3 regions of the Porphyromonas somerae genome follow, and region 1 is predicted to be linked to each of the others. Evidence: riboswitches for the same ligand, from Rfam matches in the RefSeq annotation. Region 1 holds a riboswitch; each other region holds the start of a gene.
What was found. A riboswitch is a leader RNA that binds a small molecule or an ion and turns the genes downstream of it on or off. The one in region 1 is predicted to bind cobalamin.

Region 1 (7,727 bases):
TCAGAAAACTTTCGTTTCCCGACCTACTCGATTGTGGAGATAGTACGAGCGTAACTATCCATATGTTTTGAGACCGTTGTGCGACGCCAATCAGTGGTATTACTTTAGATCCTTCCGCACGATCATGTGAGTAAACAGCAGTGTCATGTGCTCCTACCTGTAGGCACTTGGATTGATTTCCTTATTCTATGCCATAGTTTCATCGTAATGGCTCTGTGTGTAATTCCTATTTTCTTCCTCATTTTCGTAAGATAAGATACCTATCTCAGCTATGGATTTGATGCATTGTCGAGTTCGTATCTCGGACCTCGACGAGTTAGGAACTAAGTGAACATTGAGTTTGTAACTAAGCAATTGTTAAGTTTCGAACTTGATGATTGCTTAGTTACGAACTAAACTTTTGACCAAATATCCATTGTGACTTATCTCTGATTGCAAGGCCTTTTGAAGAGGTGAGAAAATCACTCAAAGCTCATCTGCAATGACATACTAAACTATTCTCTCCAGAAAAACGACAAGGGTTACGCATATGCGTAACCCCTGGTCCAATATGTGAGTGTTACATGAAGGTGAGCTGCGGTGTTGCTTAAGCATTGCATCTCATCCTTCGTGCAACACACTCTATTAATCAATTCATTGACCAGATTTCATCATCAGTAGGGACGTGGATGGTATCGGACATCCGTGCAATACGTGTGATATTGAGTAGATGCTTATAGGTCAGGTTCTCTGAGATTGAGTTGTTCCCCCAAGTGCCACAACCTAGAGTAGTGGTTACAGATAGACCATTTTGGATAGAACCACCAGCAGTGATAGAGCAAGGGGCATTGACGATGAGTCGAGAAACCTTGATGTCGTTACCGGCCTTGATGATATTACCTTGGTTATTGGAGTGAATACCAGCTGAGTGCCCGCTTCCCTCCATATTAAGGTTGGCGTTGGCAAGAGCTATTGCTTCGTCGAAGTGATCGTAAGGAAGACAGGTCATTACTGGACACATTTTCTCCTTGCAGATAAGATCGGCTTGAGCTACTCCCTTTGCAGGTACTACTAAAATACGGGTGTCTTTTGGAATCTCGATGCCAGCCATTTTGGCGATGATCTCTACGTCCTTACCCACTACATCTTTACTAATAGTCCCATTTACAAATATGGTATTGACCATTTTATCGTGGTATTCTTCGGGTACGAAGTAGGCTCCATTGCGCTTGAAAGCCTCAAAAATCTCCTCCTTATACTTCTTTGGGTAGATGAAGCACTGCTCTCCAGAGCAGATGATCCCATTATCAAAGGCTCTACCCTTGATGATGATCTTGGCGGTTTCATCAAAGTCATTGATGTTTTCATCAATAATAACCTGTACGTTTCCAGCACCAACACCGAATGAAGGTTTGCCAGAAGAATAGGCGGAGTGTACCATACCCATCCCACCAGTAGCTACTACTACGTCTACAAGCGACATCAGTTCTTGAGTCTCATTTAGACCAGGTTCGGCTAGGTATTGTACTAGGTTTTCAGGGACTTTATGCTCTTTCAGTACCCCTTTGATTAGTTCAATAGCATGTCCAGAGCAGTTCTTGGAGCGTGGGTGTGGAGATACGATGATAGCATTCTTTGTTTTGAGTGCAAAAGCAATGTTGGCCATAGGGGTCACGATAGGATTCGTTGTAGGAGTGATAGCGGCTACTACCCCTACCGGCTTTGCTATCTTAATTAATCCCGTGCCTTCCTCAATGTCTATTACCCCCATAGTTTTCTTCCCTTGGAGGTTCTGCCATACGCCTTTGGACTTATTGCGGTTCTTTGCCACCTTGTCCTCGTAACGTCCCATGCCGGTCTCATCTACTGCCTCTCGTGCAAGTATCTCGGCGTTGTCATAGATTACCTTGCAGAGTGCCTTAACTACGCTGTCAGTACTCTTTTGATCGAACTTCCGCTCAAATTCTTGCTGTGCCACTTTAGCAAGTGCCACCATTTCTTTTATTTCCATAATGTATTGTGATTAGTGAGTTATAGTTCTTAGAATAGTTTCTTATAAATATCTCTGATCTCATCTCTGCTGAGTGCCACGTAGTTATTGGCAAGTAGTCGCTGTTGGGTCGCGAGGACAGCATCAGCAAAGCCCTCTATCTCCTCCTCCTTCATGCCATAAGTGTGTAGTGGATTCTTGGAAATAAGTGCCGAGAGAAGGTGATCTATTTCTGCAAAAACCTCCTCTGGTGTGCACTGTAGTTCCTTAGATAACTTCTGCTTTAGCTCTGCGATGCGCCCATTGGGGTTCTTACGCTCATAAGCCATAAATACCTCGGTAAAGAATTGGTAGTTAGCTTCGCCATGAGGGACATGGTAAGCGCCTCCGAGAGGGTAGGAGAGAGCGTGGACTGCACCAACTCCAGCATTGCCAAAGGCGATGCCAGCAAAGTTGCTCGCCATAATCATCTTTCCCATTACCTCAAATCGATATTCCTCACCTTTTTCCTTGATCTGGCGGAATACATCAATAATGATTCGCCAAGCTGCTTCGCTAAATAGCTCGGTATAGGGATTGGCCTTAGGTGAGACGTAGGACTCTACTGCGTGGATCAATGCATCAATAGCGCTACAGGCGTAAAACTTAAAGGGGAGTCCTTTCAGTAGCTCAGGAATAATCACAGCATTGTCTGCGACAATTGCATCATCCGCTAGACCCATTTTGGTCCCCCGACTCTTAATCTCTGCAATAGAGATATTAGTCACCTCGCTACCGGTGCCACAGGTAGTGGGAATCACGATCAGCTGTTTCTCCTTCTCGAGAGGGATCTGCCGGTCAAATGCTCTGAGGACATCATCCTTTAGCCCCTTGAGGACAAAGAGCTTGGAAATATCGATAACAGTGCCTCCCCCGATGGCAATGACTCTCTCAAAGTCTTTCCCCTGAACATTGAGGAGAATTTTATTCATCATCTCGTCGGATGGTTCGCCCAAGCCATACTTCTCCTGCATCACGAAGTGGCATTTGAGGTGGCAAGCCTTCATAAAAGGCTCATAGAGAAAATCATTGGTGATTACCAAGTCTTTTTCACCCAGATTAAATGCCTTGGCAAAGTCTGCAAAGGTATCAAACTGGTCAATGGTTGTTTTAAGTTTAAATAGTTGCATATCAGTATTGTTATAGATTAGTGTGAATACTTTTCTCTGTAAACCGCCTCAAGTTCAGGTCTGAATGAAGGGTGAGCGATAGCAATGAGTGCTTCTGCACGTTCGCGAAGGGTTTTCCCCTTTAGTTTTGCGATGCCATACTCTGTCACTATGTAGTCCACATCATTGCGAGAAGTAGTAACGGCAGCTCCCTCGGAGATAATAGGTACGATGCGAGATAGTTTACCGTGTCCAGCTGTTGAGGGCATAGCAATGATACTTTTGCCATCTTTAGACCGTGCCGCACCTCTCACGAAGTCTATTTGCCCGCCAACTCCACTGATCTGACGAGCTCCAATACTCTCAGAGACTACCTGCCCCATTAGATCCACTTCTACACAACTATTGATGCTAACTACGTGATCGTTTTGAGCAATAACCCAAGGGTCATTGACATAGTCCACGGGATACATCTCCACGTCATTGTTATTGTGTACAAAGTCGTAGAGTACTTGAGTGCCCATGAGAAAGGTTGCTACTATCTTCCCCTTATTTATTTGCTTACGACTACCATTAATAACGCCCGAATTGACTAGTTCGACCACTCCATCCGAGACCATTTCAGAGTGAATTCCAAGGTCCTTCTTATCCTTTAGGAAGAGCAGGACAGCATCTGGAATAGCTCCTATCCCGAGCTGTAGTGTATCGCCATCATCCACTAGTTTAGCGCAATATCTCCCGATGCTCTCCTCTACTTCTTTGATTTCTGTAGGTGCGATGTAATGGAGCGGATAGTCTGCTTTGACTACGTAATTCATCTTGGAAATATGTATGAGGTTATCTCCCCCTATGAATGGCATTTGTGCATTCATCTCGGCGATAACCACCTTGGCTTTTTCGGCTGCGGGCTTAGTATAATCGCAGGAGACTCCAAAGCTACAGTACCCTTCTGCATTAGGGTAGGAGACCTGTATCAGTGCGACATCAGGGTGCAATAATTCACCTGGATTCATCATCGCTGGCACTTCTGAGAAATATCCAGGGAAAAAGTCCACTCTATTCTCTTTCATGGCTTGACGCATATTGCCTCCTATGAAGTTTGTAATATGTTGTAGGTGGCCTGCCATCTCTGGTGGGTTGCAGATTCCCTTGCCCAGTGTAAGCATATGAAAAACGCGTACATTGTGGTATGCTTGGTAGTTATTTATCAGAGCATCCACACACAATTGAGGTGCACCGGCTGCATGTGCTACGACTACGAGGTCGTTGTCTTTAATGTGTGTAACAGCCTCTTCCGCAGAAATCTGCGGAACACTATACAATTTACTCCAGTCCATACAAGTGATTGGAAATATGATGGTTACTTATTTACGAATAATCTTGAGTGCTTCTTGGATTAAGCTAGGGCTTACCCCTCTATCCACTTCTACCTGAATGGTGGTGTCGTTAAGAGCGTCCTGCAGGGATTGTAAAACAATTTCCTCGATAGTGTCGTTAAGGGAAGGGCAAGATTGGCATGTCCCCGTGACCTTAAGGCGAATGGTATTACCTTTGATATCAAGGAGGTGGAGGTCACCCCCGTGTACTTGGAGCTGAGGCTTGATGACCTCTTCAAGTACACGGGAGACCTTCTCCGTTGTTATTTGGGATTTTAAGAGCATCTTATACTCTCCTTTTTTATTATTTGCGATCCAATGTGGTATCTACACCTGCTATAGTTCTAGCAAGCTCCTTTTTACCCTCCATATTACATTGTCTAGAAATCATAATGCGCTGAGCTTGTGGTGAGCCAGCACCATGCAAGCTCTCTGTGCGGTAGCCTACAGCTGCTGTCCCTAAGCAGAGATTCTCAATGAGGCGCAGTATTCGCATACGGTTGGTAGTATCGGTCCCCTTTGCACCAGCCAAATACTTCTTTACGATAGGACCAATCTCAGCATGCTTTAGATCTGCTTCGGATGGCATCGTCACCATAAGACCTCCAGCAATATCCTCAGCAAGGCGAGTGATATCGTATGGGAAGCGTGTTACATTCTGCTTGCAAACATTCGCAAGCAACATATCTATCAGGTAGTTGCCAGATGAAGTGGCCTTGCCTTCAGCCGAACAAGCGATGCCACAGCTGTAGAGAGTTTCATTAAGGTGTACCATTTCAATGAGCTTATCCTTGATGTGAGAAGCCTTGGGTACACCATTGTAGTCGGCAGCTAGTGCTGCAGCACCAATTAATACGTCACCTACACCTACTTTGCAACCACCATAGGATTGTCTGTGGTAGCCAGCAAAGCGCTCAACCAGCATATTAGTGAACTGGTACTCACGGCACATAAAGATGCGCTCATTAGGGACAAATACATGATCCATCACAAAGAGGGTTTCGTGACCACCAAAGGTGGCATTACCGAGGTCTATCTCTGCCCCTGGCTCTAGTTTTCGGGTGTCGCAAGATTGGCGGCCATAGATAATGGTCACACCCTCGGCGTCGCTTGGTATTGCAAATGATATAGCGTAGTCGGCATCCTCTTCTCTCATCGTGCAGGTGGGCATTATGAGGTGCTCGTGAGAATTGACCGAACCCGTCTGGTGTGCCTTGGCTCCTGTTACGACGATGCCATCAGGGCGAATCTCATTGATGTGGACGTAAAGATCAGGATCCTCTTGCTGGGATGGAGAGCAGCTACGATCACCCTTGGGATCGGTCATAGCACCATCCACTACTAGGTCATTTTCCTGTACATACTCTACATATTTCCTAAAGCGTTGGTGGTAGTCTGTGCCTAGAGCTTCGTCCATTTCGTAGGTCGTACTCCATACAGCATTGAAAGCATCCATACCGACACAGCGCTGAAAGCATGAAGCTGTCTTTTGTCCCAATAGGCGTTGCATCTTAACCTTATTTACGAGATCTTCAGTGCTCTGATGGATGTGGCAAAAGCGATTAATGGTGTGTCCTGTGAGGTTGGACTTAGCAGTCATCAAGTCCTTGTACTCCTCTTGTTGTGCCAGTTCATAGGTCATCGCTAGAGAGTTAAGGGATGGTCTCATCATAGGGTGGTCCACAGGATTATCGATTTTCTTTCCCATAAACCATACATTTAGGTTGAGCTTCCTTAGGCTCTCGATGTACTCTTCTCTTGTTTTCATTTACTACTTTTTTTAGTGGTTTGTATTAGTTGTATTTACTTGTTATTTTTCCACTATTGTTTTTATTGCTGAAGAGAAAGTTGAGAAGGTACATTGCACTATCTCTATTCTAACTATACCATAGGGCAAGATGCCCCTATCTGTGGAGCAACTATGGGTACACCAAATAAAGAGGATACACCTCTTTTATGGGTAAAAAATAGTCTATCTTAGTAACAATGTCCGTCCTTTGTTCCCAAATTCCCCAGAAACAAAAAACTATCAGTGAAAAGGCAGGTCTTCTGACTCATTCTGTTGCTTATTGGCATTTGCTTTGCGGTCTTCCCATAGACTTCTCCCGCACTCGGAAGAGCTGTCTACAGTGACATTTTCTAGAGGGCAAAGCTGTATACAGAACATACAGCTGAGGGTCCAGTCTCAGATTCTCACTGAGTTCCCTTTTCAATCAAAACACATAGGCAATGTCCTTTGATCACCTTTTCAAAAGCAAAGGTATGAATTTATTCCTAATTGCCAAAACTTTTCCATAATATATTTAATGAAGGCTCTTACACAAAGGCGATCTGCACTACCTAGATATCCTTACGGAGGACTAAGTATTGCAAATCGCCTTTGTGTAAGAGCCTCTACTTAGGGCATTTGGTTGGTAACTCTCATGGCTACCCAGCCACCTGGCATTTCAATGTGCCCAGAGTGGGTGAGACCATGGGCTGAAACGGCATCCATAATCTGTGGTAGGTCTTCATCAAGAAATCCTGAAAGGAGCATGATACCACTTGGGTGCATACGCGAGACGTATCGCTCGAGGTCTTGCAGAATAATATTCCGATTGATATTTGCTAGGAATATATCGGCACGTGGTATCTTCTGTAGTATATTGGCATCACCTTGAAGCACCTTGAGTGCTACATTATTTTGGCGTGCATTCTCTTCTGCATTCTCTATGCACCAATCGTCAATGTCTATGCTCACGCACTCCTTTGCGCCTCTCATCATCGCATAGATGCCGAGAATTCCGCTGCCACATCCCATATCAATCACTGAGCAGCCCTCTAGATAAATTTGGCTGAGGAGTGTGAGCATAGCCTGTGTGGTGGCGTGGTTGCCTGTGCCAAAGGCCATTTTGGGTTCAATAACGATTTCGTGCTTTACCCCCTCAATAGGTTGATGAAATGGTGCCCGTATCCCTAGCTCTCCCTCCACCACTACCACAGGGTCGAAATAGTGCTTCTCCCACTCTTCATTCCAGTTTTTATCCTCCACCTCTTCAACTTTGGTTTGCATCTGCAATGCTTCAAAAGGGGGCTCAGAAAGTGTTGCTTCTACACTTGCTTCGTTGTAGGAGCTAACTGGTATGTAAGCATGTAACTCTTTGCCGTCATTTTCAAAGGAGTCAAAACCGATATCCCCTAGCTTTTGCATCAATATATCTGTCGCCCACTCATCGGCTGGAGTAGGTAGTGTTA
Region 2 (7,727 bases), 1.3 Mb from region 1:
AGATAGACTACCAGATTAGAGAGAATATCAGCTAGTGAATTGATACCATCCGCGATGAGGGCAAAGCTATTGCCGAGGATCCCTACCACGAGCTTCAGCGGGGGCAATATTGAATTGACCCAAATACTGGCGTGGTATGCCTGTACTTTAGCGGTATGATTATCCTTCATTGAAATGGATTATGGCTCTACATTGACTGTAATAGTATCGGACTTCAGCCCCCTAGCTGAGGCTGTTAGCTGGATAGTACCACCCTTTTTACCCGCTTGTACAATGGCAGTGAGCTGTCCGCTAAAGGCAGGTTGCTTATTGCTTTGGAATGGCACAATACAGGTAGCGTCACCATTGGCTGCAGCGTGGAAGTGCCCCGCCCCTTTCGCCTTAAAGGTCACCTCATTAGTGGCAGTTGGCACTACGTTGCCCTCCCGATCCACTATCTGCACACGCACATAGGCGATATCCTCACCATCCGCCTTGATATAGTCATTCTCCAATGTCATCTTGATAGCATATGGCTTGCCCGTAGTCCTAATAGCTCTAGTTGCCACCTCATTACCTCGCTCATCATAAGCCACTACCTTCACTTCACCAGGTTGGTAAACCGTATCCATCCACATCAGGCGGTAGCGTGGTTGTCTTTGCAGTCCATCACGGGGCGTCTCCAGAGATACAGAGAGATCCTTTGTCCGCTTCCCTTGGCTTTTGCCATTGATAAATAGCTCCGCCGTAGGGTAGTTGGTGTAGACAAAGATAGGAGTCACCTCCCCTTCGCGTCCTTGCCAATTCCAATGCGGAAGGATATGGAGTGTCTCCTCGCCCTTATTCCAATGCGAGCGATAAAGATAAAAGCGATCCTTCTCAATCCCCGCCAAGTCCACTGCTCCGAAGTAAGAGGAGTGACTAGGCCACTCTGTGTAGTAAGGAGTTGGCTCACCAATATAGTCAATACCAGTCCAAATAAACTCTCCAATCGTGTAAGGTAGGTCCTCTTGATTGAGGAAGTCGTCCTCTGGTAGATTGCTCCATCCGCAATGCTCTACATCATAGCTACTGCACTGCTGGTCGGGGTACTTGGCCATAGACTTCCGCTCTACAGGGAATTTGTAGATGCCACGAGAAGAGAGCGTAGAGGTGGTCTCGGCACCTAGTATCAGCCGCTGTGGCAATTGCTCATACGCCTCTTGGTACTGCCAATTGTAGTAGTTGAAGCCTGCTAAATCCATAATCGTAGCAAAGTTATTCTTCACCGCTCCTAGAGGGTTGTTCATACCGACTGTCACGGGGCGAGTAGGGTCTTCGCGGTGCAGTACACTCTGTAGGAAGTATGCCACCTTATTACCGCCAGGGGTCACTTGCTCATCTATCTCATTACCGATGCTCCACATCACGATAGAGGGGTCATTGCGGAAAGCTCTCGCAAGATTGGTGAGGTCACGATCTGCCCACTCCTCAAAGTAGAGGTGGTAACCATTCTTCACCTTAGGGCGTGCCCACTCATCAAAGCTCTCAGCCATCACCATCATCCCCATCTCGTTGCAAGCTTCAATCAACTCAGGGGCTGGCATATTGTGCGAAGTGCGAATAGCATTCACACCCATATCCTTCATCAGTCGAATCTGCCTCTCATATCCCCTCTTGTGGCTTGCTCCGCCCAATGGGCCTAGGTCGTGATGCAGACAGACGCCCTGAATCATCACCTTCTTACCATTGAGATAAAAGCCATCATCGGGGCGTAGCTCAATCGTTCTCACCCCGAATCTCGTTTGGTAGCTATCCACCAGCTCGCCATCTACAAATACCTGAGTAAGGGCAGTGTATAGGTTGGGCTCATTGAGATCCCACAGCTTGGGGTGTTGGAGCTTGATATTCTGCTCCAGTAGATTTCCCATTAGCTCGCTGCCAGAATTCTCCATTACCGCCACCTCATTTCCTCCTTCAAGAAGTGCAGTACGGATAGAGATCCTCTCAGGCTCGATAGCGGTATGGTTTTCGAGTGTCGTCTTGATATTCACCTGTGCCCACTCCTTGTCTACTCTGGGTGTAGTGATCTGAGTGCCCCATTCGGCTACCTTTACCCCAGAGGCAAAGGTAACCCATACATTGCGGTAGAGCCCAGCACCAGGATACCAACGAGAGGTCTCGTCAGGGTTTTCTAAGCGAATGGCAATGCTCTGAAGCTTCTCTTGTGGATTGATATAATCAGTGATATCCACCTGAAACGGACTGTACCCATAAGGCCAGTAGATCGCCTCCTTGCCATTGATAAAGACCCTTGCATTGCTCATCGCTCCATCTATTCGTAGATAGGTGCGGTCGGAGCTCTGATAACCCTCCTTTAGGGCAAAGGTATTGCGGTACCAACCAACGCCTACGTGTGGTAGACCACCCGTACGGGCAATATGGTAAATAGGTGTATTCTGACCATCTTGTGAAATGGCCAAGAACTGCTTATCTATCTCTGGGCTATAAGGGCCATAGATGGCCCAATCGTGTGGCACCACCACTTGTGACCACTTGCTATCGTCGTACTTGGGGTTGCTAAACGCCTTTTGGTCTTCTCTAGTGAAGTGCCAACCCTCTCTTAGGCGAAGAACCTCTCTGGGCGTGAGGCTGTTATCCAATTTATTCTGTCCAAAGCTCGGCAGAGCCGCTGCTGTGATAGCTATGAGAGCCACAGCCAGTGATAGGTAATGTCGCATACGTTTCCTAATATATGTTCCTTAATAACTATCTGCAAATATACCCATTTTTACCGACCTTCTCTCTATAATAAAAGGCAGTCTCGGCTTAATGTCAAGACTGCCTTTTTTGTTGCTCATAAAGCAAATGAGAGTTACTTGCGTACGAGTGTAGCTAGAAGCTTACGGTGGTCGTCAAGTAGATAGAGCTCACCATTTTCAGAGATGGTAAAGTGCTCAACCTTATCGAGGAGCTGAGTGAATTGCTTCTCAATATCCATATGCTCGCAGAGGGCTAGGGTGCCAGCAAGGTCATCGAAGTCGATCTCCGTGGCATCATAGTCATCATCGGTGGGGTCGTCAAATTCAAGGTTGCCCATGTAGTCATTGCAGCCAAAGTTGCCTGCGAAGCGATTCTTGGCAATGTCAAAAGAGAGGGTGAGGCTCACCTCAGTCATCTCCGTCTCCCCGATCTTTTGGACAGTCCACTCGCCCTCGAGTTGCTCCTTAGGAACAGCCTTAAAGAAGTCCACTCCCTCATCTGCCACTACGGCTGTTTCAGTTGTGGTGGTTGCTGTTTGCTCGTCATTTGTCTTTTGCTTACTACTGCAGCTACTTAGAGCAATACCTGCAAGTGCAATTCCTAGATAGATAAAATACTTTCTCATAATTCTTTTGTTGTTATTAATTAGTTAATTCCTATTCCCGTATATACCAAGCCGAGTGCCTCCAGCTCCTCCATCGGATAGATGTTTCGCCCGTCTACTACTAGATTTCCACGCATTAGCTCCTTGACACGCTTCCAATTGGGGAGCCTAAACTGCTTCCACTCAGTCAGTAGAATAAGGGCATCTGCTCCCTCTACCGCATCATATATATCTTGCCCATAAGTGACACCCGAGGGCAAGATGTTGCGGGCATTCTCAATGGCGATTGGATCAAAAGCGGATACCTCTGCCCCTGCCTTGATCAGCTCATTAATCACCACGATAGAGGGTGCTTGTCGCATATCATCCGTCTCAGGCTTAAAAGCCAGTCCCCATACTGCCACCTTTTTCCCCTTGAGGTCGCCTAGGTGCTCTACCACTTTTTCGTAGGGGCGTAGCTTCTGCCACTCATTCACCTTATGCACCTGCTCAATAATGGTCAGTGGCCGGCCATGCTCACGGCCAGTGCTGGCGAGTGCCTGTACATCCTTTGGAAAGCAAGAGCCCCCATAGCCACAGCCGGGGTACAAAAAGGCCTTACCGATGCGTTTGTCCGAACCCATACCCTCCCGAACAAGAGAGATATCTGCCCCTATTGCTTCTGCTAGGTTGGCCAGCTCGTTCATAAAACTGATGCGAGTGGCGAGCATCGCATTGGAGGCATACTTAGTGAGCTCCGAAGAGTGGATATCCATGCTGATAACACGATAATTATTAAGCAGAAAGGGTCTGTAGAGCCGATGCAACAGCTCCTTGGCATAGTCGCTTTTGTACCCCACCACTACACGATCGGGGCTCATAAAGTCTTTGATCGCTGCCCCCTCCTTTAAGAATTCAGGGTTATTTGCCATGTCTAGCTCGAGTGTTGCGAGCCCTCGCTTGGCATACCCAGCCCTTATTATCTCCTCCACCCGATCTGTAGTCCCCACTGGTATGGTGCTCTTGGTCACCACCAATAGGTGCTTGGTGGCCAATTGTCCTATCTCCTCGGCTACAGCAAATACATACTGAAGGTCGGCTTCCCCGCCCTCGCCAGTAGGGGTGCCGACAGCAATAAAGAGGATGTCTACCTCATTGATCACCTCTCCCAAATCTGTGTAAAAGGAGAGACGTCCTTGGGCTCTATTCTTAGCCACTAGCTCGGCCAGTCCTGGCTCGTATATTGGTATTTCTCCCCTTCTGAGTGCTTCAATCTTGGTTTGATCCTTATCAATGCAGCAGACATTTACCCCCATCTCCGCAAAGCAGGTGCCACTCACTAGCCCCACATATCCTGTGCCAATAATCGCAATATTCATACTTACTTCTCTACCTCGTATTTACAATAGTTGCACTAAGGTACCAAGAATATATTGATTAATCCACTATAGTAACAGGGGTTACGCATTAGAAGTCTCAACAATAGGTGTTAGATTTGATTGAAAGTATCGTTTATATGGGCATAAGAGCACCCGCGAGGGTGCCACTCAGCTAGCCCCCGTGTCGGAGGGGCGAAAGCCCCGAACGACCGGCGGGGGCGGAGTAGACCAATCCTACGACCCTTGTGGTCGCACAACCTTTTGGGGGTGCGACCACAAGGGTCGATTGATATTATCGTACCATTTCCCCCCCGGTCTTCGGCTCTACGAGCCTTGACCGGGGGCTATCTGAATGGCACCCTGGCGGGTGCTGTTTTGGAACCTCCTCCAGAGGTCCTTAACCATAGGCACTCAGCTGAATTCCACTCGGTAAGGATTTTCTAATGCGCAACTCCTGCCTATTGATTTGTCTGGGCTGATGCACGAGAGGTTACTATTTTTTAGTGTAAAGTAGAGTGAGGTGTTGGTCGCTAAAACTGCTTTTATAATGAGCTGATATCCAATGCGGTATAAAGGCGTTAATTGAGTTGCAACTAAGCGTTTGCTTTGTTGCAACTCGCCGTTTGCTTAGTTGCAACTCGTCGATCGCTTAGTTGCATCTCAGTTTTGGCTGTGATCGCCTATTCTTTTTTCTGCTGGTGGGTGGCGTGTTGCGTGTTGTGGAAAATAAATCTTAATTTTTATTGTTTTTGTGTTTCTTTTGGGTACCTTTGCAGAAAGCAGATGGGTATGGTCACTTGTGTACGATGAGTGGCTATTTAATAGGGAATTTGGTGAGAATCCAAAACAGTTCCTGCTACCGTAATGTCTTGAGGAGGTAGGTTGCCTCCGCCTTTCAGATATTCTCTGAAGCCACTGGATTTACTCTGGGAAGGCTTTTCTATTGAAAGGGATAAGACTAAGTCGGGAGACCTGCCTACTTGCCTAGTATTTTTATGGATACTCTTGGCTCAGGAACAGGCTAGTATCCGTGTGTATTTATTTATCGTTATTATATTATGTGCTCACGTAAAAGGTGGAGTGTATGGCACGTGTTTGGGTGCCTGCTTTGCTGTGCTCTTTATGGGGTAGGTGCAGAGGCTCAGTCGCTTCCTAAGGATTCTATTCAGCTCTCGGATCAGCTGGAGGAGGTGGTGGTGACAGGAACAGGTACCCGCCATTATAGTGCGGTAGCACCAGTGCGTACAGAGGTGGTGTCGAAGCAAGACTTGATCAGCATCTCGGGGCATAATCTAGATGGTATTCTGACCACGATATCTCCTTCATTTGATGCTCTGAATAGTGGTATGGGAAGTGGAATCACTCTTGGCGGGCTAGGCAATAGCTACATCTTGGTGCTGGTGAATGGCCGTAGGCTACATGGCGATGTGGGTGGGCAAAACGACCTCGGCAAGATCAGTGCCTCTATGATAGAGAAGATCGAGATCGTCAAGGGGGCAGCCTCTACGCTTTATGGGTCGGATGCCATTGCGGGTGTAATCAATATCATCACCAAGGACTATACCGATACGCCGCTTTCAGTAGTCAATAGCACACGCCTAGGGTCGTATGGGCAATGGCAGCAGAATAATACCATTGCGTGGGGATACAAGACCTTTTCAAGCGTGACCCAATACTCTGGTGATAGGAGCAATGGTTGGCAAAATAGCACGCAGGAGCTTTACCGGAAGGAGCTTTACGAAAATAGCACTACGGAGACTACTAGTGCCTTTTATAATCATCGTATCCAGCAAGAGATCGCTTGGCGACCCAATAGGCAGTGGGAGGTGCGTGGCACAGGTATGCTCTACAAAAAGCGTATTTATCACAAGCCAGGGGGTCCACGGTGGAGACAGTTCAACCTGAGATACAATGACCAGGCAGCCAGTGTGGAGACCACCTACCGACCAAGTGCCTACCAGACCTTTAATCTCTTAGCTAGCTTTGACCGACACGCCTACCACTATGATTATTACAGTCGGTACCTAGATGAGTATTTACAGCCTGAGGTCCTAGATGATGGTAGGCTACATTATGTGCCGATGCCATTTTATTATCAGCCTGGAGAGTCGTCTTTGGAGAGCGACCAACGCCAATACCTACTTCATGCCAAGGGCTCTATGTACTTTGGCACGGACCATCAAGCTACCTTTGGTGTGGAGGGGATTGTGGACCATTTGATTGCTCCCAATCGTATGCCCAATGGCTCAGGATCGGCCTATACCCTCTCGGCTTATGCTCAGGATGAGTGGCAGGTAACTCCTCTATTTAATGTCACGGGTGGCGTGAGGTATTTATACCATAAAGCATTTGGTAGCCATATCACTCCAAAGCTCTCCCTGCAATACCGTTTTGGGGAGAGTGGGTTGCAACTCCGTGGTACCTATGGTCGAGGGTTCAAAACTCCAACCATTAAGGAGATCTACTACGAGTATCAGCGGACGATGATGAGTAAGCTAAGGGTCTATCTGGGTAATCCCGACCTGAAGCCTCAAGTATCAGATTACTTCTCTTTAGGCTTTAGCTATGACCCTAGCAAGAAGCTCTCGATGCATCTATACGGCTCTTATAATCAGCTCAATAATATGATTACCCTAATCCCAGTTCCATTGCCTTCTAAATACCAAAGCGATGAAGGGCGAGAGCTAGATGGTGCCATGCAGTATATCAATGCTGAGGATGCCAAGATATGGGAGCTGGAGTATGCCATGACGTGGGCACCAGTGAAGTATCTGAAGCTCTCTATGGGCTACACGCTCACCAATACCAGTACCCATGTGTATGATTCGGAGCTCACCAAGAAGGGCGATGGCAAGCCGGTGATCGTGGAGCGACCAATAGACGGCACCTCGAAACATAAGGGGACAGTGGGTGCTACCTACACGCTTCGCAAAAAGCACTACGACCTTGTGGCGGGGCTACATGGTAGGCTTCAGACAGATAGATACTATGCCTACTATGGCGATGCCCCTGGCTTTGCACTTTGGAACCTCACCACTACCCAC
Region 3 (7,727 bases), 860 kb from region 1:
TCAATAGAAGATTGGAGGATATAATCCTTCAAAAAGAGGGTGGAATTGATCCTATCGCCCCACCAGTAACTACTGTACGAAAGTCCTATAATATGGCGTGCTAAGAAGTCACTTGTCGGGATAAAATCCTCATCATAGCTGTCACTCCTATTATTATGGTTGGCGGTTAGGGTATAATTTAGGTTGAGTGTACTCGCATTAGTTAGCCGATAGGCCAGATTACCCCTTACCACAGTGGTAGGTCGTTTAATGTGCCGGAGCATTTTGCCGCGTTGAGTAATCTCACTCCTATTGGACTCCAAGAACGAACCATCCCAAAAGTACTTTCTAAAGGTGGTATCAGCAAAAAGGACATGGTCCAAAGTATGAGAGGCAAATAGTTTTGCCGTCAACCCCTTCACCAATAAATTCCTCTTGCTATAGTTGAGAGAAACTCTAAGGGCATCTCGGTACCTCTCAGCAGCACCAATCACCAGTTTTTGGCTCAAACCAGTTTGAATCTCACTCTTGCTATTGGCATAGTAGACACCGATGAGTGCTTCATCCGCCCATTTAGTTTGAGTGAATCCAGCTTGTATTTCTCCGTTGATAGAGCGGTAGCCATCGTGAAATCTTCGGTAATCCCCCGTTTGGTATTCATTGGCCTCTGGATTCCACACATCCACTCCACGCATCATATAGTTATTACGAGTAGAGGTGAGACTACCATTACCACGGACGGTAAAGCCATTGCTTTTCACCCTGTATTCTCCACTAAGGTTAGCACCATAAGTGTGGAAAGAGCCCCCGTTGATGGAGGCCTCAAGATAGTTCTTATTCTCCTTGCGTGTGATGATATTCACAGCACCGCCAAGGGCATCTAGCCCTAGTTCGGGAGGGACCACTCCTTTGTAGATCTCCACCCTATCCACAATGTTGATGGGTAGATTGGCTATGTTGGTACCACTGCCTAGTGAGGTGAGTGGTACCCCATCAATGAAGTATCTAATAGCATTGCCACTTAATCCTGTCAATGTGAGATCAAAGTTGGAGCCGATGCCTCCTTCCTCTCTAATCCTCACCCCGCTGGTCTGTCCCAATAGGTTATTTAAGCTGTTGTTGGAGGCGGCGTATGGGCGGACATTGAGGCTTTTGGCAGCGTAGACCCCCTCTTGCATCTGCTTGCTGTAGTCGGGACCTACCACCAATACCTCTCCTAGTTGCTTATAATCCTCCTTTAGCTGAATGGTTACAGAGCTATTCTTGGAGAGGTTCACCCTTTTATGAGTGGTTTTATAGCCGAGTAGTGAGGCACGGAGTAGGTAGCTGCCCGACTTCAAGTTGAGCGAGAAGCTACCAGTCTGATCGGCTGCTGCTACATTGCCTTTGCCTTCTATGGCAATAACTGCGTAAGGTAGTGGATGATTTTTTTCATCCACTACCTGACCATTTATCTTGTAAGTCTGAGCTGTCGCAATAGAAGCAGTCAGAACTAGTACAAGCGAAAGAAATAGTCTATTAATCATCAGCGTGCATCTTTTCACCCGTTACCTCATAGACTTTTTTCTTCTCTCCAATGAGCAGTCTTCTATATTGAGAGTAGAAGTCTATTTTGTCGTTGAGGATCTGTTGTAGCTCAGGTAGTTCGCCTAGTCCTTCGAGCCTTAGTTCTACCTCAAATCCCGCCTTGGTTAAGTTTTCCTTCCAATCCTCGGCGATATCCTCCTTGGCATGCTCCCCAGCCACAATCATAAGAGGACGAAGTACCACCTTCTTTAGTCCTGTAGCCTTAAGTCTTTGAAGTGCTTGCTCGTAGTAAGGGTAGCCCTCTACGCAGCCGATGATCACATTAGGGTGCCCACTTAACATCAGCATGTGGTCCAGCATCGCGTATTGTGCAGTAGCCACATCGTAGGTGCCGTGACCTACCCAAATAGTTGCCATATCTGGTTGGCTATCAGCCGTGATAAGCTTGATTAGCTTTTCGTAGTCTGCTTCGTGGAATAGTAGCGGAGTTGCCACTCTTATCTTCTTAAAGTTAAAGGGTAGGTGGGCTACTTCACGGATTACCGAGGTGACCTCTACGCCATTGGTAATAGAAGTGGAGATCACTAGCACATGGGTATAACCTTCATTGTGTAGTTGCTGTAGGGCCTCAGTAGGATTGAGTTTGATGATCCCCTTATTATCCTTTAGACGTTTGATGATGATACGAGAGGTATAGGCTTCACGTACCTCAAGATTGGGGTGACGCTCCTTAACTGCCTTATTAATGGCATCAAGTGTCACAGCTCTGGTATCATCGTGTGTGGTACCGAAGTGTGTGATTAAGATGGCCCCTTTATCGCCCTCCTGTAAATTTTCAAATAGAGGGTCCTCAATAAACACCTTGTTTTGAGCACTCACCTGCTGATGGCATAGCATAGAGATAAGAACTGCCATAGTTCCTAGCAATAATTTCCTCATAAGTCTGAAATGGTTTCCGACATCAATATAACAGCACTCTGCACCCCGGAGCACCACAATACACACTATGATATGGCAGGTTTCCTGACTTGCTTTACCTTGGAATACCTTCCCACCTGATAAGGCAGTGGTAAATATGAATATCCAAAGCTTATTTCAAAGCTCACAGTAGCGGGCACTGCTCCAGACTTTCACTGGATTCCCTTTTATAGGCTATCTAAAGAATAGGATAACCTATCACCATATCTATTTATCTACCTACAAAGATAGTAATATTTAGGGTACTTAACAAATATTGGGAAAGGTTTGGGGTGCCTTTGGCGGAGGGGTGCCTCATCGGACAAGTCGGACAGGTCGGACGAGTCGGAGCACCCGACAGGGTGCCACTCAGATAGCCCCCGGCCGGGGTCGTGGGGGTGGGCGGTCATTGATCCCCCATTCATCGGGCTGACGCCCTCGAATGGGGGGCTAGGATCCGTCGGACCTCTGTGAGGTCCTTCTCCGGCCTGTCCGACTTGTCCGATAAGGCGTTATGCAAGGGTCGTGGGGTGGGGGTGTCCTCGTTTCCCGCCGGTCGTTCGGGGGCGAATGCCCCCTCCGACACGGGGGCTATCTGAATGGCACCCTGTCGGGTGCTCCGACCTGTCCGATCTGTCCGACCTGTCCGATGAGATACCTCTACAGATTACTTAGCTGGTAGCGGTAATGGCCACCTGGGAAGATGGAGAAGCGTTCGATGAGGCCATTGATGCCGATGGGGGCGGGCTCCATCGCGATGCGGAGGTACTCATCGTAACTGTTGGGGAGTCGCTCCTCGGGCAACTGCATCAGTGGCAATAGCTTCGTTTCGCCATTCGTCAACTGGATCCGCAGATGCGTCATATCGCTGAGCTCTGGACCTCGCCACTGCTGCTGCTCCGGGGCATAACAGCGCACCTCAGGCAGACCAACACAGTAGAGCGTCCCCCCCTTCTCCAATGGGGTGAGCGGATAGTAGTGCATCTCATGTCTCCGATCCGACACCTTAGAGTAGGGGTACCCAAAGAGCCCCCCATCCTCCCGATCCTTAGGGAACCCCAGCTCGATACGCTCCATCGACAACCCCTTGGTATCCACCTCTAGGAGTGCCACCGATGGTGCCAACTGAGGATAGAGGATAATGGTACGATCCGTCTCCTCTTGTCGAGGCAACTGTCGCTGTAGGTGCCCCACCAATGGGATCAAAAATGGCCGATGCTCTGGGCGTGACAAAGGGATAAAATAGGTGAGTCGCAGCAACGCCTGCTTGCTACGGATCTGCTGAAATGTCTCCTCCTGAATACCGATCCCCTCCTCATTAGCGATGAAAAAGAATTCATAGGTGCTCTGATCCAGTACCACTGGGTCACTACACGCCAGCTGACGCCAACTGAGGTTTCTATCCGCGCCCTTGTAGCGTAGCCGCCCATTGTACACCACCTCTCCTCTCAGGTTGGTGGCAATCAGACGTAGCGAGGTGATCTTTCCGAAGTGCTCTTCCGTCCCCTCTGGCAAGAGCAGTTCGGGACGACTAAAAACAACCGCCACCTTACCCTGACCAGGGTCAGGATAAGGTGCGTCAAATATTAAGTCAGTACAACTAGTCTGAAAGAGGGATAGCAGTAGTAAACAGCAGATCCCTGCACCATAGGAAAGCGGTCTCATTCCTAATTATAACGGAGCTAGTTCAGTATCGTAGCTGTGTACCTGCCAGTTATTGATCTTCACCCAAGCGACTTGATATCCTTCGGAACAGTTAGGACAGCGGCGTACCTTCAGCTCCACGGTGAAGTCGTGGTCACAGTAGAGATTGATATCGGCACCATCTTTAGCTGCACTCATCAGTAGCCCAATCAGGTTGCTACGGAAAAATGGATGCTCCTGACCTGCCTTACGCATGGTGACCCAACTATTGTGGCCACTTCTCAGAAGTAGGGTGGTCAGTTCTGCTGTTAGCTCGCCATCATACCCAGGTTCACAACCTGGCTCTACTGGGCCTACAAAAGTATTGGCCTTGGTCGTAATCGTGGTAGGGTAGGGATAAGGGGTAGCCTCATTATTGCCCAGCATCTTACCCTCGGCACTGTAGCGGTCATTGGCCGATACCACCTCCACAGAGATCTTATCTGGATCTTCAAGACCGATGATGTGCACCTTGATGCGGTTGGTCAGCTCCAGTAGATTCACCTCTACAGAGGTGACCTCATTCGCCCCCTCTTCATTGAGTGGCTTCAGAGCTACTTCACGGCTAATCCCTTGGCGGATTCGCTGATCCTTCAGGTCCTGACCCGCCTTTAGCTGAACAAATTGCTCGCTTAGCTTGGCATTAGGGGTGAGTGCAAAGTAGTCCTTGTAAAGACCCGACCATGCTGCAACTCGAACCGATTCGCCTGCAGGCACCGTCATCCGCACCTTGGTCTCCGCCGAGATAGGTCCTTCGTGGGTCTGTGTCGCCACTGCCTCGCCCTTTTCATTGTAGGCAATGAGGAGCACACTCTTCACATCGGTAGGGTAGGTGCGTGCCGCATCACAATCGGTCTGAGTATAGAGCGAAACCTCTATCTCCCGTGGGCACTCCTTAAGCTGGTCGTGCAATAACGATTGACACCCTCCAAGAAATAGAATTGGGAGGAGGGCAAGTGCCCTATTTAGTATTCTCTTAGTCATATCTAATAGTGATTAGAATTGTTTTTTATAGCTATGTATCCCCCAGCCGACATTCGTCACCTGTACGTTCATGTAAGGATCCTGAATGGGTAGATACTCATCCTTCGATGGCACCTTCTCATCGGGATCAATGTTATGCAGATAGGTGAAGCGTTTGTCGTTAGGCGTCTTCACAAAGGGAATGCCTGAGAGCCCCATCTTCGTGAAACCAGTGATGTGCATGTGGTAGATATTGTTACGTAATACAGGTGATGAGTACCAGGTGCGGTTGTTGTTGGTACTGGGGTTCACCCACGCGTAGTAGACCATCAGCAGGCGGGTATTCTGCATAAAATCACCAAGTTGACCATCTATATTTACCCCACGATATCTAGTCATAATCTCATAATTGACTACCTTGTCCTTGTGCTCAGGATTGGCGGTGTAGTCCTCCACATAGCCGAGACGAAGGTCAATACGGTCGTACTTGCTAGTACCATTGAATGCAGTCACCAAGTCGGGAGCTACCCTACCATAGAGGTAGAAGTCCATCGCACGCTGCTCATCAGCGGAAAGCGTCTCCGCTTGGATGGTGCCATTCAGCACCCCGCTAAACTTATCCAGCAAATCTTGTGACGCCTTTGGTATTGCATTCCCAGGAATGGCGTTGGTAAGTTTGGTATACCACTCGTCAGTAGTCTTTAGCTGATGGGTGACATTACCACGGTCGGCAACTGGAATGTCGTGGTAATTGAGATAAAAATTCTGCGTGCCCAGCGAGTAGTAGATGCGGTTGATGCCATGGGCGTAGGTGATAGGAGTGACATCGTCTCCAGCATCATATTCCTTTTTTGAATACTTCTCATTGATCCTTTTTATTTCTTTTTCAAGATCAGGAATATCTGGGTACTTATCACTCAACTGCTTCTTCAGGGCTTTCAACTCGGCATTTAATGGTTTTAATAATGCTCTCTTTTCTTTGAGAGAAAGTGTCTTATTGTTTTTCACCGCGGCTATTTCTGCTTCTTTTGCCTTTATTTGGTCGTTAAGGGGATCGGCATCTCTTGCGGCTATCAAGTCAGCTAGGCGCTGCTCCTTATCCCCCATTTCAATTGCCTTTTGCCTAGCTGTTTCGTCAAGAAGATCTTGAATTTGCTTTTTCGTTTGTGGGGACCAAGGTAAGGAGTTGATGGCGAAAGAAGCGATGACGGCAAAGAAAGGGGTATTCCCCTTGCGGTAGCCACTATCCTCTCCGTCACCCCAAGGATGGGTGGTCTCGGTCAGGTAACAGCCCCCCCAGTGCACGGTGGGCGTCTCATAGGGGTAAGAGGGGATATTAGTGAAATTCTCTCCATCTTCCACATTCCACATCCCGATGATCACTTTCCGACGGAAAAGCTGCTGCATCGTCAGATCATTATCATTGCTAGGAGGCATCACCTGGCTTTTATCCACTGGGATAGAATTGCGGAAGAAGCGCTCATAGTCAAGTGTCGCGGGGTCAAATCTATTATTCTTCTCCTTATGGGGCTGATAGGTGGTAAAATCAATCAACCCAGAGGGGGAATCTTGGCCATAAGAGGGGCTCTTGGTATTCTTGATATTGAACCAATCACTATTGGTGCGCTTGGCAATAGGGTAGAAGGTAGGTTCAAAATTGAGCACCTGATAGTAGATGCCCATTAGCTTCATCTTCTCCTTTTCAGGATCGCCCTTAAGTCCTTTTCCGATGATCTTCTTGTCCCACGATACGACGGCCTGAGCCAGTACCCTCCGGACACTGACCACAGCCAGATTCTCGCGACTATTGACCACCTCGCTCTCCGATATATTATCTGCAACGGCAAAGTCCTCCTTTATGCCTGAGCACATGATGTGGTCTGAATATTTATAGAACCCGTTCGTAGGCTTACCCCCACTCGGATTATTCGTAAGGTCAAATAACCGACTGTCAAAACCATCGTCTTTGAGCTCTCCAAAACTTCCTTCACTCATATTTATGTTACCAGGGGTAAGCGCATCACCGCTAACATCTTTATAGAGTACTTTCTTGGCGATGTTGGGGTCGGGGCGGAAGCCTCCAAGCTTTGGGGCGTCGGTGTCGGGGTAGGTCATGCCCGCCTTTCCTTGGTAGGGGATAGGCTCCTTGACCCTTGCTTCAAACTGACCCTTGTTGCCGAGCGTAGGCTCTAGGTACTTGATATACTCAGCTGGTGGATTGAGGAAGGCATAGATGGTCTTCTTCCCAGGTGAGGTCTTCCATGGCTTGAGCGTCAGTACATTATTTTTCCACGTCTGTACATTGGGATCCAATACGTCATCGCGCTTAGCCCTTTCCCAATTGGCATCCCAGTAATATTCTCCAGGAGTAACCACAATCTTATTACTGTAGATGCAATGGATCTCGTCGCGATCCTCGGAGACAACGTAGACAGCGAAGGAGGTGATGTCGTCAGTACCTGCCCAGTCCCCTTGATAGTTGTAGTCTTGGTCCTCCGATTTGTCGCTGCCGCCGCCGGTGCGGAGGCTGAGCGACATATAGGTGGAGCCGTAGGAGGGGGTCACCCCTTTTTGCTCCTCATCTGGGGTGTCTATTACAAACCGCTCCTTCTGGCAGC

Region 2: linked by a shared signal. The riboswitch ahead of MWL85_RS00800 (TonB-dependent receptor plug domain-containing protein) and the one ahead of MWL85_RS06500 (4-hydroxyphenylacetate 3-hydroxylase family protein) in region 1 are both predicted to bind cobalamin.
Region 3: linked by a shared signal. The riboswitch ahead of MWL85_RS02720 (sirohydrochlorin cobaltochelatase) and the one ahead of MWL85_RS06500 (4-hydroxyphenylacetate 3-hydroxylase family protein) in region 1 are both predicted to bind cobalamin.

What each region holds. Positions count from the first base shown of each region.
Region 1 is NZ_AP025559.1:1,489,873-1,497,599, reverse strand. Features, by position in the region: gene MWL85_RS06520 (aldehyde dehydrogenase family protein) at 629-1,990, opposite strand; gene MWL85_RS06515 (4-hydroxybutyrate dehydrogenase) at 2,020-3,138, opposite strand; gene MWL85_RS06510 (acetyl-CoA hydrolase/transferase family protein) at 3,156-4,454, opposite strand; gene MWL85_RS06505 (NifU family protein) at 4,482-4,778, opposite strand; gene MWL85_RS06500 (4-hydroxyphenylacetate 3-hydroxylase family protein) at 4,798-6,261, opposite strand; cobalamin riboswitch at 6,516-6,756, opposite strand; gene prmA (50S ribosomal protein L11 methyltransferase) at 6,892-7,727, opposite strand, start outside.
Region 2 is NZ_AP025559.1:200,173-207,899, forward strand. Features, by position in the region: gene MWL85_RS00780 (cation diffusion facilitator family transporter) at 1-170, opposite strand, end outside; gene MWL85_RS00785 (glycoside hydrolase family 2 TIM barrel-domain containing protein) at 180-2,699, opposite strand; gene MWL85_RS00790 (META domain-containing protein) at 2,834-3,346, opposite strand; gene MWL85_RS00795 (UDP-glucose dehydrogenase family protein) at 3,367-4,683, opposite strand; cobalamin riboswitch at 5,452-5,677, shown strand; gene MWL85_RS00800 (TonB-dependent receptor plug domain-containing protein) at 5,742-7,727, shown strand, end outside.
Region 3 is NZ_AP025559.1:633,846-641,572, forward strand. Features, by position in the region: gene MWL85_RS02715 (TonB-dependent receptor) at 1-1,505, opposite strand, end outside; gene MWL85_RS02720 (sirohydrochlorin cobaltochelatase) at 1,498-2,445, opposite strand; cobalamin riboswitch at 2,503-2,700, opposite strand; gene MWL85_RS02725 (hypothetical protein) at 3,124-4,128, opposite strand; gene MWL85_RS02730 (FimB/Mfa2 family fimbrial subunit) at 4,135-5,130, opposite strand; gene MWL85_RS02735 (fimbria major subunit) at 5,143-7,727, opposite strand, start outside.